DNA from 2 places in the Alteromonas sp. MmMcT2-5 genome. Region 2 is predicted to be linked to the other one. Evidence: predicted binding sites of a transcription regulator. Region 2 holds the regulator's gene; the other holds the start of a gene.

Region 1 (7,618 bases), on a different contig from region 2:
GGCCACGCGGTGAATACGGCCAATGAAACGCCCCATCCATTCGAGTTGATCAAGGTTGTCATTTTCGAATTGCCTGCCGCCTACCGAAGGAAATAACGCAAATCGATAGTCAGTTTCGGCCACGGTGTGATGATGCAGCGTGCTGCCATTGAGAGAAATGGGCGCAGCCAATGGAATTTCGTTTTCGATTAGCTCTGCAGCAAACGCGTGTTCTTCAAGAATTTGAGCGTCGGTCCATCGACCTGGGCGATAGAATTTTGCTACATAGCGCTGACCGTCTTCAGCCAAAAACTGATAGACGCGGTTTTCATAACTATTTAGTGCTAGCAAACCGCTTTGAAGAAAAATGCCCTGACTTTCCAGGGCATCTAATATGGTGTCTGGGCTGAGGCCAGAGAATGAAAAATCTGTCATCGATAAAGGAACTTTGTTGGCTCATCAACAGTAACCGTTTCCCCATCAATAGTGGTGGTTACACTGATAAAAATATCGGTAACCGTATCTTCCAGATTATAGGCGTCAGTTGCAACTGAAATTGGCGTGCTATACACCGCACCGCCTTCAACTGTTACAGTTTGCTCACCAATGTACTTATAGTCAGGCAAACCTTTTACAGCAATAGAGTAGGTTTGGGTTTGCTGTGTTTTGTTAAGTACTTTTATTGTATAAACGTTCTCAATTAGTCCCTCATTCGTTTCGCGGTATAGCGAGTTTCTGTCGCGGATAATGTCAACTTCGGTGGGGCTGCGCATCCAAATATTGGCAAACAACAAGCCTGTCATCACCACTAAAACCACAAAGTAACCAATTAACTTTGGACGTAAAATGTGAGTCTTACCGCCAGCTAGTTCTTCTTCCGAGGTAAAGCTGATCAGGCCTTTAGGATAACCCATTTTATCCATAACACCGTTACACGCATCAACACAGGCGCCGCAGTTGATGCATTCGTATTGTAAGCCATTTCGAATATCGATACCGGTTGGGCATACCTGAACACACAGGTTACAGTCTATACAGTCGCCTAACCCTTTTTCCTTTACTTGCTCGTGACTAAGTTTGCGTGGTCGCGGGCCGCGTTGCTCTCCACGCTTTGCATCGTACGATACAGTAAACGTGTCTTTGTCGAACATGGCAGACTGAAAACGCGCATACGGGCATATGTGCGTGCACATGATTTCGCGCATGTAGCCAGCGTTTCCGTAGGTACATACGGCAAAGAAAATAACCGATAAACCTGCCCAGAAGCTGGTGTTAAATGTCACAAAATCGATAAACAGTTCATCAACTGGCGTAAAATAGCCAACGAAGGTTAAAGACGTTAACAGCGCTACCAATACCCAAGCGGTGTGCTTAGCTGTTTTACGCAAAAATTTATCTGCATCCATTTTGCGTGCATCCAGCGCTATACGCTTGTTGCGCGGGCCTTCGAATTTCTCTTCGAACCACGTATAAATATATACCCACGTTGTTTGAGGACACATAAATCCACACCACACTCGACCAGCGAAAGTGGTGACGAAGAACAGAGCAAAGGCGGAAACAATAAATATGTAGGCCAGTAAAGTGAGATCTTGAGGCCACAAGGTTAGTGAGAATATAGTAAATCGCTGCTCACCAATATCGAGTAGCACGGCTTGATGCCCGTTATACTGAATCCATGGAATGATGGCAAAGAGGCCCAAAAAGAAAAGGCCAAACATGCGTCTAAACGTCTCTAAAGGGCCTTGTACAGCCCGCACATAGATACGGCTACGAGAGTCGTGGCGTTTACCCTCAGGTCTACCTTTGGGTTTATGTACTTTTACCGGTGTAACGGTCTTTACCGGTATTTGTTCATTCATAGCTTAACCTTATGTGACGTAACGAACTGCCTGTGCAGTAAAACTGCGTTCAAAACGTCATATTTAATGTAGATCAATAATGCAGCGTATGGTGTATCTTTTTAAAGTTTCAGTCAATACTGAAACTTCAGAACATAAGTCGTTTTTTATCTTGATTTCCTCAGTCTATGTAACTTTATAAATAGTTAAATACAGCTACGTGAATAATGAGGATTAATATAACGGCCAGATGCCATTTGATACCCAACATTGACGATTAGGCGTTACCTACTATACATGAGTATAGTTTACTGTATTTACAGGTAAACCGATATGACCCTATTATCGTCGATAATAATGTGGTCAATTACTGTTTGAATCGTGTACAGTGAGCATTGTGAAAATGTAAATTGGCAAAGTGTAGTTGAGCACATAGTGAGAAAGGTGCTAAAAAATTGGCGCTATTTGTAGTAAACGTCTGTCAAAGTTAGCTGAGAAGTCATGTTAAGGTTCTTTATCATCGCTGCTGAAATTATTGTTTTGGTAATTGTGCTGCGGTCTCCTTTTGTTCAGTATCTCTTTGAAGATATCCAGAACTCGCTTTCTGAATGGCTAGTTTCAATTGCCACCTTACCGGAGCGAGAAGAACTGCGTAGTTTACAAGATAAAATTAGTATCCAGCTGAGTCCCTTAAAGCCTTACCAGCAAACATATGTTCAGCAAATCACCGCTGATAGCGCAAGCGTTAAACGTTTTTATCACACCTATTGTGAAAAGGACGATATAAACCCCAACTTTACGGGAACTAAACGCGTTCAACTATGCCTAATCATTAAACAGTCGTCAGTTATGCAAGTAGCAAAGCGAGACTAGCCAATTTTAACAAGGCTGGTTAAATATAAAGCTGATATAAAAGCCGACAATTGCTGCATGCTAAGCTTTCTCTAAATGTCTTGCTAACTCATAGTTTAAACGACTGAATTTAGGAGCATAAAAGTGAATAAATTACGTACTTTTTCTTGTTTAAGCTGCGCCACAGCGGTGGGACTCCTTACCGTCTTTGCTCCCACTCAAGCCGCTGAGGTGAAGATAACGTGGGAAGAACCTGAGTCTTATAGCGATGTAAGACCAACCAATGAATCTCGTAAACGGTTCCGCGAACGAACGCTACAAGAGCTTGAAGAACATATTGTAGATTTGGCCAGTGATTTACCTGAGTCGCAAGTGCTGTCAATGACAGTAACAAATGTTGATTTAGCTGGCCAAGTTTGGCCAAGCCAGTTTGTCGGTTTCGGTAACGGCGCCGGTAGCGACGTCCGTATCATTAAGCGCGTTGATATTCCTAGAATGACATTTAGCTACTCGTTGGCTAATGCCGACGGTCAGGTCATTTTAAGTGGTGAAGATGTGAAACTTAAAGATATGGATTTTATGGAGTCGAATATTCGTCGCAATCGCACGGAATCGCTTTCTTATGAAAAAGCGATGCTTAACGATTGGTTTTCAGATACCTTTTCAACCCAAGTAGCAGCGAACGACTAATAGTTTCGTTCAAGTCATAATAAAAAAGGTCACATATAGTGACCTTTTTTGCATTCATAGCCCATATTTCACGGGCTATAGCAATATAAGCTGCCTACAGATAATCAAACTCATTACCTGATATTGCAAGGGTGCTTTCAGGGCCAGCTTTATAAGCGGCTTTGTGCGCATCGCGACGTACCAAGATACGTTCCATATAGAAGTCACGTGTCTTCATCTTAGACGCTGCAAGTACCGCATTACCTGATGCCTGCGCTTTGTCAGCCATGCTATACCACAGTACCCCAATCAGTGAATAGGCGCTGTACGCCAAATAATCACAGGCAGCTGCCGCAGCAGTGGTTGCATCCATACCTAAGCAATCGGCTGAAGATGCACGCCAGTCATCAAGAATTCCTTGAGCCAGACCCTTCGCCTCACTGTCTTGAATGTCGCTAACTAAAGCGTTAAACGCATTATAGGTCGCTTCCATCATTTGACCGCCATCTCGGGTAAGCTTACGACCAATAAGGTCTAGCGCCTGAATACCGTTGGTGCCTTCATATAACATAGCAATGCGCACGTCGCGCATAAGTTGTTCCATACCCCATTCACGAATAAAGCCGTGACCACCAAATACTTGTACACCTAGGCTGGTGGTCTCAAGGCCCATATCCGTCATAAAAGCTTTGCAGATTGGAGTTAAAAACTGAAGTATCTTGTCGGCATCTTCTTTTTCTTGACCTTCACCAAGCTTCTCAACGTCCATAAACTTGGCATAGAAAAGTGAAAGTGCACGGCAGCCTTCAATCAGTGATTTCTGCGTAAGTAACATACGCGCTACGTCAGGTTGAAAGACGATTGGGTCTGCTTTGCCTTCTGGATTTTGAATACCCTGAGGTGCGCGAGACTGAACGCGCTCGCGGGCATAGGTCAGCGCGCCTTGGTAAGAGGCTTCTGCCGCCCCTAAACCTTGCAGACCTACTTGGAAGCGTGCATCGTTCATCATGGTGAACATGCATGCCAGCCCTTGGTTTTCTTCACCTACAAGGTAACCCGTTGCACCGTCAAAATTCATCACACAAGTCGGGCTCGCTTTGATCCCCATTTTGTGTTCGATGCTTCCCACTGACAAGCTGTTCGCCTCACCAGGCTCATTGCTGGCATCTGGAAAGAACTTGGGCACTAAGAATAAGCTGATGCCTTTAACGCCTTTAGGGGCGTCAGGTAGACGAGCTAGAACAAGGTGAATAACGTTCGAACTCCAATCGTGATCACCTGCGGTAATAAAGATCTTATTACCGGTGACTTTATAGCTGCCGTCGCCTTGTGGCTCTGCTTTGGTACTAAGCAAGCTCAAATCTGTTCCTGCATGAGGTTCGGTCAGGTTCATGGTACCTGTCCACTCACCGCTGATTAGCTTAGCAAGGTAGATATCTTTTAATTCTTTACTGGCGTGTTTAGTAACCGCAAGTGTTGCGCTTTCAGTAAGCATGGTGGTTAAACGCCAGCTTAAGTTCGCCGCGTTTAGCATTTCGTGAACAGGCACAGCCATGGTGTACGGCAAGTCCTGCCCGTCGTACTCGGCAGTACCTAGCATTGCATTCCAGCCGTTAGCAACATATTCCTGATAGGCATCAGCGAAGCCTTTAGGCGTGGTAATGCTGCCGTCTTTTAGCGTACAGCCTTCTTCATCGCCTTCACGGTTAAGAGGGGCAACCACATCCAAAGCAAACTTTGCACCCTGTGCAATAATTTCGTTGGCAAGTTCGCTATCAAAGTCGCTGATACCGAGCTTTTCGTAGTGAGCATCAAGTCCAAGCCAGTCTTTTAACAAGAACTGAAAATCAGTCGTAGGGGCGTGGTACAGAGGCATGGATGACTCCTTTTTTCAAACAAGTGTTTTAATTTTGTCTATTATAGTCACAAAAAGCGTAGTCCGAATAGTCCGTTAAAGGAAAGTTAATAATAAATTTGGATGATGTGGGTAATGATCTATGCGGACTGATATGAGAGAAACACATAGGTTTACCAAGATTCGTTGACTTTTAATGCGCAGCAAAGGTCACACAGGCTCTGGTGATGATGTCTGACGCATTGGTGTTAATATAGAAAAGTGAACTCAAGTAGTAAGCTCGCTTGCAATCCAAATTTTCACTGGCATGCTTAGCCTACATTGAAATAACCCGTTCACATACGCACAAGCAACACGGTACATAAAAACATGAATTCAGAAAGCGCGAAGAAAAACCTTAAATATAGCAGTGATGATGCGCAGAGCCCGGTTTGCATTGTAACGGGGGGAAGCTTGGGTATCGGTTTTGCGGTATGCAAGCTGTTTAGTCAAAACGGTTATCAAGTCATTAATTTAGATATCAGAGACTTTGAGCAAGCGTTACTTAATGCTATCTGGAAGCCGTGTGATGTAAGTGTTGTGCGTAATATTGAAGCCGCGGTGAATGAGGTTATTAGTTCTTATCAACGCATAGACGCATTGGTATGTAATGCCGGTATACATGTTTCAGCAACCATTGAAGACACTGATGAAGCGCTGCTTGATAAGGTACTAAACTTGAACGTAAAAGGAGCGTATGGCGCGATTAAGTCTTGCCTGCCAACCATGAAAGAGCAGGGCAGCGGCGCGATTGTGGTGATGGGCTCAGATCAGTCCTTTATAGGAAAGCGCAATTCGTTCGCCTACGGTGTCAGCAAAGGTGCGTTGGCGTCTATGGCGAAAACCACCGCGCTTGACTACGCACCCTATAATATCCGCGTTAACGCGGTCTGCCCGGGTACCATCGAAACACCTCTATTTCATAACGCCATTGATAAATATGTGGCACGTTCCGGGGCAGATAAAAATGAAGTGGTAGCTGAAGAAGCCGCTGCACAACCTATTGGACGTTTGGGCCAACCCGAAGACGTAGCTGAATTGACTTATTTCCTATGCAGCAACAAAGCGTCGTTCATCACGGGTAGCTTGTATGCGGTGGATGGGGGCTACACAGCACAATAGAAAGAGCTGAACAGAAAAGCAACGCGAAATGCCTTATCAGCAATAGTATAAACCAAGGTTTTATAAACAAAGATGAGCAAGCCTTCAATCACTTGGATAGACCCTCATATTCACTTCTTTGCCTTAAACGAAGGGCACTATAATTGGCTGAAACCAGCCAATGCCCCTTTTTGGCCAGATAAAAAAGCGATTGCAAAACATACTACAGAGCACATGCTCTATTGCGCGTCGTTAGGGCAGTTAGGCGGTTTTGTTCACATTGAAGCGGGTTACGATAACGAAAGACCCTGGCGTGAAATTGCGTTCTTGGAGCGTCATTGTACGCTGCCATTCCGTTCAGTTGGGTGTATCGATTTAACAGGAAATAATGTTGGCAGTCATATCGATAAGCTAAAGCGGTACCACTCAATACGTGGGCTTCGTCACATATTAGATGACGATGCTAAAGTACTTTTACGCACCCCTAAAGTTAAATGGGGAGTTCATCATATGGCGTCGCAAGGCTTGTCTTTTGAAGCGCAGTTAAATCTTACAGATAGCAATGCTGTGCATGCGTTGCTAACGGTACTAGAACAAACACCCTCGCTAAAAGTGGCTATAAACCATGCCGCAATAGCGCCGATTGATGTAAATAGCTTTGCGTTTAAAACATGGCGGCAGAGTATTCGCGACTTGAATGAAACGCAGCAAGTTGTGTTTAAGTTCTCAGGATTAGAAATGCAAGATCGCCGTTGGCTGTGGCAGCGTGCGTCTTATATTTTTGAAACCTTGCTGGACACCGTTGGCACAGATCACATGATGTTTGCCAGCAACTTTCCGCTGTGTCAGTGGCGAATGCCGTATGCCGCGCTTTGGCATGGATTCATTGATATGACAACGCCGCTTTCTGTAACTCAAAAAGCGGCGCTGCTGTACGAAAATGCGAAGCGATGGTACGACATCGCATAAAGCTAGCTTAGTTGAGCTGCTGAACTAGCCTAGGGTTTATTGCCTTCAATAAACCCGTTGGGTTTCAGCTTTATTTAAGCTCAGTTACCGTCATGTGCGGCGAGCGATAAACCACCTCATCGTTTAGATCGATACCAATTCCCGGTGTGTCAGGCGCTTCAATGAAGCCGTTTACTGGCTGAGGATCTTGAATGCAAAGTTCACGGTTCCAATCTTTAATAGCGTAGGTATGGTGCTCGTGAATTAAGAAGTTTGGAATGGCCGTTTCTAGATGCAGGCTTGCCGCTGTCGCTACAGGGCCTCCGCAAACGTG
Region 2 (7,618 bases):
TGAGGCTCAATAAGAATGTCAGGCGGGTCGCCAGCCAAACGTGAACGTGTGACGCGAGCTTGAAGTATCTCAAGTGAACTGCTCATCACGCTCATAATTCCAGGCGGGTTTCGCTTGTTCACTTTAGCGGGGACTTCGGTCAACTCTTCTTCCACTTTTTCAATCACATCAGAAGCAATGCCTTCTTCAGTCTTAACATTGCCAGCCGAGACGCTGTCTTTTTCATCTTTTTTCTCTAGGGCTTTTTCTTCTTTGTTGTCAGGGGAGAACCATTGGCGTAGTACGTTTTGACTCTTTGTAAAAAAGTCCTCGGTTTTGCGCTGGTTTTCTTCATGATCTTGTCTCAACTTTTCAAGACGAAGTGGTCGAAAATCGGCGTTAAGGTTAACCGCGATTACAAAATCGGCCCCTAATTGGCGACATAAGTTCACCGGTACAGGGTTTACAACGGCACCGTCTACCAACCAACGATCACCATGTGCTACGGGCGCAAAAAGTGCGGGAATAGCGCAGGATGCTTGAATGGTGTCTCCGATAGGACCAGAGTTAAACACTACTTCACGGCCGGTATAAAGGTCGGTAGCCACAGCCGCAAACGGCTTAAGCATGTCTTCATAAGTCGATTCACAAAACTCGCTTGCTAGCTTGTCGAAAACCTTCTGTCCGCTGGCAATGCCGCCGCGTCTAAGTCCTACACCCATAAGAGCAAGTACCTGCCAGTCGCTAAGGGAACAGGCCCACTCTTTCAATCCTTCCAGCTTGCCACTTGCGTAGGCAGCACCAACATAGGCACCAATAGAGCATCCCGCTACAACGTCAATTTTTACGCCGAGTTTTTCTAATGCTTCAATTATGCCAATGTGAGTCCAGCCCCTTGCGGCACCGGCACCTAGCGCAAGTCCAATTTTCATTTACTTAGGTTCCATAATGTTTATTACTTCAATAGTATTATCTTCATCACTGAAGTCCGTACTATTTTCTGTAGTGAAAGAAGGTTCATCGAACCCGATATCACCGTCTTCTACCGGGCCTTCTTGTGTAGCAATAGCTTTAAAATCATAAAGGTTGCTGTCGATTAAGTGTGAAGGCGCTACGTTTTGAAGCGCGCGGAACATCGACTCTATACGACCTGGGAAGCGACGGTTCCAGTCTTGAAGCATAGCCTTTATGTTTTGGCGCTGTAGGTTTTCTTGTGAGCCACAAAGGTTACACGGAATAATCGGAAATTCAGCGGCCTGAGAATATTTCTCGATGTCTTTTTCTGTGCAGTACGCCAATGGACGAATAACGATGTGTTCACCGTTGTCGCTGACTAGCTTTGGCGGCATAGACTTAAGCTTGCCACCATGAAACATATTGAGGAAAAACGTTTCTAGCATGTCGTCGCGGTGATGACCTAATGCAATTTTAGTCGCACCTAACTCTTTTGCCGTGCGGTACAAAATACCACGGCGCAAGCGAGAACAGAGAGAGCATGTTGTCTTTCCCTCTGGAATTTTGTCTTTAACAATAGAGTAGGTGTCTTCTTCTACAATTTTGTAGTCAACGCCAATGCTTTCTAGATATTCAGGCAAGATATGTTCGGGGAAACCAGGCTGCTTTTGGTCAAGATTAACCGCAACGATATCAAAATGAATAGGCGCAATCTTCTTTAAAAACAATAAAATATCTAGCATGGTGTAGCTGTCTTTACCGCCAGATAAACACACCATTACTTTGTCGTTGTTTTCAATCATACCGAAATCGCCAATGGCTTTACCCACATTGCGGCGAAGTCGTTTCTGAAGTTTGTTGAAGTTGTACTTTTGCTTACTTTGCGCAGCATTTAATGGCGACGCGTCAGCACTGTTTGTGCCTAAACTCATAATTAACTAGCTTGGTTTGTGATAAAGCCACCATTATACATTAAAGCGGCTTTTCGAGACCATGCTTGTGAAGTTAAATTTGTTGGTGACATACCGCGTTGGCCGCTAAGTAACGGCAAACACGGGCTATGTAGTACTGATAAAAAGACTACACCGACAACGGCGACACAAATCCATCTGGCTTAATAGCAAGCACATCGCAATTGAGTTCGTCGATCACGTGTTCTGCAGTGTTACCAATTAGGGCCGCTGAAATGCCCACACGGCCAACGGTACCAATAACAACCAGCTCTGCATCCAGTCTTTTTGCCACTTGCGGGATAACTTTTTCCGGAAGGCCTTCTCTTACTACGCATTTGTTTTCAGGAATACCGTACTTTAACGCGTGACTACGCATTTCTTTTAAATGATGATTTTTTACCGCGTCGTGATAGGTATCGGGGTCGAACTCAGGTACTTCTATGGCGATATTAAGTGGTGTAGAAGGGTAACTGTTGACCAAATTTACGCTCCCTTTCAATAAAGAGGCGTAGTCGTTAGCAATGAGGGTGAGCTTATCGTTAAGTGCGGCATGCTCATCGTCTTCACTGCCTACGTTTACTGCAGCAATAATCTCTCCTCCTTCTGGCCAGTCGTGCTCTTTAACGAGCAATACTGGGCGAGGGCATTTACGCATTAAATGCCAGTCGGTGGGGGTGAAAATAACAGAAGCAAGATCGTCGTGCTTTTTGGTTGCCTTTACCACTAAATCTATCTGATTGTTTAGGGTGTAGTAAATGATCGACTCATACGCACGATTATTCCATTCTACAACGATATCAGTTTCAGTGAATCCTTGTTCTCTTAAGTGGGTGGCAAGCCATTTTGCATGCTCCTTTGTAACTGCATCGCGCATTGACTCGCGCTCATCCGGGCTAAGCATGGTCGTCATATCATAAGATAAGTCGTATACCACCATCATTGCGGTAACTGAAGCGCCTGTTTTTGAAGCGAGTTCATAAGCTCGGCTTAGTGCAGGTTGGTTATCGCGCTCGGCATCTACCACGGCCAGAATTCGTTTACACTCAATCATAACGTCCCCCTAACTACGAAACTTAGTAGCGGCTGTCGAAATCGAAGCTTTCTAATACTAACTATAAACGACATTGGGAAAAACGTAAGTTGTTTTAGATCAAGAATTTTACGAGGCGACCATGAGTGAACCTACCTAATTGAATATGGAGCAACCGGCGTGGCGCTGAAAGGGTAGATAGGTGGCTAACACAGGTTACAAAAAAGCGCGCTTAGTGCGCGCCTTATTTAACACTTAAAAAGGACTAACCGCAGACAACGCTAGGGCCGTTAAGCGCCGCTAGTTTGGTGTTTAGCCTATCGAAATCCAAAATAGTAATAAGCTTGCCGTCTACTTTTATGATGTTGTCTTTTTGAAAACGGCTTAACAGACGACTAATCGTTTCAATCGTTAATCCTAAATAGTTTCCAATTTCGTTGCGCGTCATGGTTAAGTGGAATTCTCTATGGGAAAAGCCACGCTCTTCAAAGCGTTGCGACAGGTGTGAGATAAAATACAGTAAGCGCTCTTCTGCGGTACGCTTGTTTAAAAGCATGATCATGTCGTGATCTTGTTTTATTTCAGCGCTCATGAAGCTCATGATCTGGTGGCGCAGCTTTGGAAATTGCACTGACATTTCGTCGAGGGTCTCGTAGGGAAGCTCACACACCATGGCAGTTTCTAACGCAGAAGTATAGCTTTGGTGTTTGTTCTCTCTTAATGCATCGAAACCGATAATATCACCAGGAAAGTGGAAGCCGGTAATCTGTTCTTCACCTTCGGTATTAGTCACAAATGATTTGAATGAACCGGTTCTCACTGCAAATAGAGAACGGAATTTATCACCAGTTTGAATCAGCGTGTCACCTTTATGAAGCGGCTTCTTGCGTTCAATAATATCGTCAAGAGACTCGATTTCTGTTTTGTTTAACGCCACCGGTAAACACAGGTGACTGAAACTACAGTTTTGACAGTGAATAGAAAATTGGCTTCCTTTGCTCATAATGCACGCTCTCTAAAAGAATACCCGACAATAATACACCCATTTTTAAACGATTGCGCCATGAATAAGATAAGCTGCATATATTGCCATTATTACTGCAATAATTTGTCTAAAATGGTTATGTTGAAAACTTCGAACAATATATTGGCTACCAGCGCTTGCAGCGAGCAAGGTGGGTAATGTACCCAAACCGAAGAAGAACATAATAGCAGCGCCTTCTAGCGCGTTACCCGCCGCGAGAGACCAGGTAAGTGTGGAATACACCAAACCGCAAGGAAGCCAACCCCAAATAAAACCATAAGGCAACGCACTTAAAGGGGTCTTAAAGGGCAAAAAGCGTTTTGAAAGCGGCTGGACTTTGGAAAATAGGCCTTTACCCGCATTTTCCAGCACTGTTAAGCCAGTCCACCACTTACCCAAATAACACGCCAGTAGAAGCAACATGATTCCGCTAAGTAGGGAAAGGGCATAGTTGGCAAGAGGTATATAATCTGCTGCAATTTTTCCAAGTGCCCCGGTTATTGCTCCGGCGATGGTGTAGCTCACTATACGTCCCATGTTATAGGCAAGGGTATAGGGTAGTGCTGAAGCGCCTTTAGGCGATACCATCCTTAGCGCAGCGACAATTCCACCGCACATTCCCACACAGTGAACTCCACCGGCTAAGCCGATAAGAAAGGCAGAGAAGTAGTTAATCCCTTCCATGTGGCGCTTGGCTTTTGTCTACTTTACTGTCTTGAAGTTGCTTGCGTTGCTCAGCTAGCTTTTTTTCTTCTGGCGGAAGATCATCGTCAAACAATATGCTATACCCTTGGCGATCTAAATCTTCAAATTGATTGGTTTTCACCGCCCAAAAGAATATCACGATGGCGACGGCAACAATGATGATGGCGATTGGAATTAATACGTAAATAATACTCATGCTATTTGCTCAAAAGTCGCGTTGAGTTTGTGACCACAATGATACTGCTTAACGACATACCAACAACAGCCATCCACGGTGAAAGTAGGCCTGATACGGCGAAAGGTAAGATCAAAACGTTGTAACCTACCGACCAGCCAATATTTTGCCTTATTTTTTGCTTCACTTGGTGCGCAGTTCGAATAAGTTCTGGTACAGAAAGCAGCTGATCGCCAAGCAGTATCACGTCGGCCGCAGTTTTAGCCACGTCTGTGGCATTACCCACTGCAATTGCCACATCAGCGCTGGCAAGAACTGGAGCGTCGTTAATACCGTCACCCATCATCATCACTTTCGCGCCAGATTGCTGCATAGCTTGAACGGCTTCGTACTTTTGCTCAGGTGTTAGGCCACCTTTAGCGGTCGAAATTGGCAATGGTGCGGTAAGCGCATTAACGTTTTGCTGTGTATCACCACTTAAAACGGCGAGAATATGGCTTGCAGCTAATATATCGAGAGTTTCTTGCGTATCTTCTCTCAGTGAATCCTTTACTTCATACGCCGCCATAATACGCCCCTTAACCGTGAGAAACACGTTAGCTGAAGGGAAAGCTTCAATGAGTTTTAGCTGTGATTCGTGAACGCTGAATGCTGCAGATCCCATAGAAAACAACGTGTCATTGATCTCACCGCTGATACCACCTCCTGGCGTAACGGTAAAATTAGTCACTTTGTGTACAGTGCTATCGATAACGTTAGCACTGCCGCTAGAGGCAGAATTCTCGCTAAAGGCTATACCGTCGCTAAAGGCTATACCGTCGCTAAAGGCTTTGGCAATCGGATGTTCAGAGCGTGACTCCAAAGCGCGCGCAATTGATAGCGCACTATTGCTATCCACACCGTCAGCGTACCAGGCATTTGAAATAGTAAATTTGCCTTTTGTGAGCGTGCCGGTTTTGTCTAAAGCGATGGTGTCAATGTCAGTAATTTGTTCTAGCGCATCGGCCCGTTTTAGTAAAATACCTTGTCGGTTTAACTTTGCCATAGCGCAAGTTAACGCTGATGGCGTAGCCAACCCTAGTGCGCAAGGGCAGGTTGCAACCAGCACCGATATGGTGATCCAAAATGCCTCGTCGCTACCCTGATACGCCCAAAAGCCATAGGTTAACGCCGAAATCAGCAATACCGCGGTAACGAAATAGCGAGAAAAATTATCGGCTATCTGCGCTGCTTTAGGTTTACTCGCCATGGCACTTGCTTGCAGCCTTACAATTTGATTTACCAGCGCATTTTTAAGGGTCTGCGTAACCGTAATGGTTAGCGTACCATCTTGACAAACCGTGCCGCCGTATACCGGGCTACTGTTCGACTTACGCACGGGGTTAAATTCACCGGTAAGCATAGATTCGTCAACCGCCGCGTTGCCGTCGGTTACCACCCCATCAATGGGGACTGTTTCACCAGGCTTCACCAGTACTACGTCATCAATTTTTAGCTGCTTAGCCAGACACTCGGTTAGGCTGCCATCTGGATTTAGTTTGGTCGCTGATACGGGCACATACTGCATCATATTGGCAGAGATCTGTGCGGCGCGATGACGACTGCGATGTTCTAAGAATCGGCTAAGTAACAGCAGAAAAATAAACATACAGATGGATTCGAAATACACTTCACCTTGCTCTAATACTGTAGAGCGAATTCCAGCAATGTAAGTACCGAATATGGCGAGCGTAACGGGTACGTCCATATTAACCGTTTTGGCGCTTAGCGCTTTAGCGGCGCCCACATAAAAGGTGCTGCCTGAATACAGCACCACTGGTGTAGTAAGCGTAAGGGCAACCCAATAAAAATATTGGCGGGTCTCTAACTCAATGGCGCCGAACCAATCAAAATAAAGCCCAGTCATCAGCATCATAACCTGCATGGTCATAATGCCTGCTAGGCCAAGCTTTTTTAGAAAGGTCTTCTGTTCGCGTTTATAACTGGCTTCGTGTTCGTCGGGGTGAAATGGTGACCCAACATAACCAATGCGTTTTAGCGTAGATAGAATTTGGCTAAGCTTAATTTGAAACGGTGACCAAGTGACTAAAGCGCGGCGCTCTTGTACATTCACCGCGACTTGCTTTATTCCTTCAACTTTTGACAACTGCTTTTCGATAAGCCAGCCACACGCAGCGCATGTAATACCTTCAAGGGTCAACTGAATCTGTTTGTCCTGACCTTCTTCAAACACGAACTCTTCTTGAAGGGAAGGGTCGTCATAGACTTTTAGCTTATCTAACGTTTCTAAAATACTGTCGTCAGATTTTTGCGCCGGTTCGGTTCTAAACTGGTAATAGTCTTCAAGGCCGTTGTTAACGATCGCTTCAGCTACCGCTAAGCAGCCAGGGCAACACATGTCTCGTTGTTGCCCTAAAATGACAGTAGTAAATTTCCCATTGTCTGGACTCGCTATAGGCAAGCCGCAATGGTAACAGTCGTGCTTCGTCATTATGGATTAAATTTCATTTTGCCAGTGTGGGGCAGATAGACCGTGTTTTGAATTTTCCAGCTATCATCAATCGGCGTCAGCGATATGCGCCATTTACCGTCAAGGTTTTCTTCAATAAAGCCGCGATAAATACCGTTAGCGTCGCGACTCAATAAAACGCTAACATCGCGCTCTTCTAGTGTTACGTGATAGAAACTTAATTTAACCGCGTTACCTTCTTGAGGAATCCCCGAATGAAATTGCAGCGCTATGCTTCCATCTTCAATGGTTAAATCAGTGGTGATATTCATGCGGCGGGCTATGGCTT

Evidence for each region. The regulator FNR, encoded in region 2, switches genes on or off when oxygen is low (the NO sensors DNR and NnrR bind a similar motif). The targets are predictions, from matches to a motif close to TTGATCTAGATCAA.
Region 1: the regulator FNR is predicted to act here: its motif matches at 1,905-1,918, upstream of ccoG (cytochrome c oxidase accessory protein CcoG).

Annotation. Positions count from the first base shown of each region.
Region 1 is NZ_JAKRFB010000010.1:39,879-47,496, reverse strand. Features, by position in the region: gene MHN09_RS06805 (serine/threonine protein kinase) at 1-414, opposite strand, end outside; gene ccoG (cytochrome c oxidase accessory protein CcoG) at 411-1,841, opposite strand; gene MHN09_RS06795 (hypothetical protein) at 2,322-2,693, shown strand; gene MHN09_RS06790 (DUF3016 domain-containing protein) at 2,817-3,362, shown strand; gene MHN09_RS06785 (acyl-CoA dehydrogenase family protein) at 3,457-5,217, opposite strand; gene MHN09_RS06780 (SDR family oxidoreductase) at 5,566-6,357, shown strand; gene MHN09_RS06775 (amidohydrolase family protein) at 6,430-7,305, shown strand; gene MHN09_RS06770 (mandelate racemase/muconate lactonizing enzyme family protein) at 7,376-7,618, opposite strand, start outside.
Region 2 is NZ_JAKRFB010000022.1:64,148-71,765, forward strand. Features, by position in the region: gene MHN09_RS11110 (patatin-like phospholipase family protein) at 1-911, opposite strand, end outside; gene ttcA (tRNA 2-thiocytidine(32) synthetase TtcA) at 912-1,865, opposite strand; gene uspE (universal stress protein UspE) at 2,014-2,937, opposite strand; gene fnr (fumarate/nitrate reduction transcriptional regulator Fnr) at 3,182-3,919, opposite strand; gene MHN09_RS11130 (sulfite exporter TauE/SafE family protein) at 3,965-4,624, opposite strand; gene ccoS (cbb3-type cytochrome oxidase assembly protein CcoS) at 4,611-4,841, opposite strand; gene MHN09_RS11140 (heavy metal translocating P-type ATPase) at 4,843-7,311, opposite strand; gene MHN09_RS11145 (FixH family protein) at 7,311-7,618, opposite strand, start outside.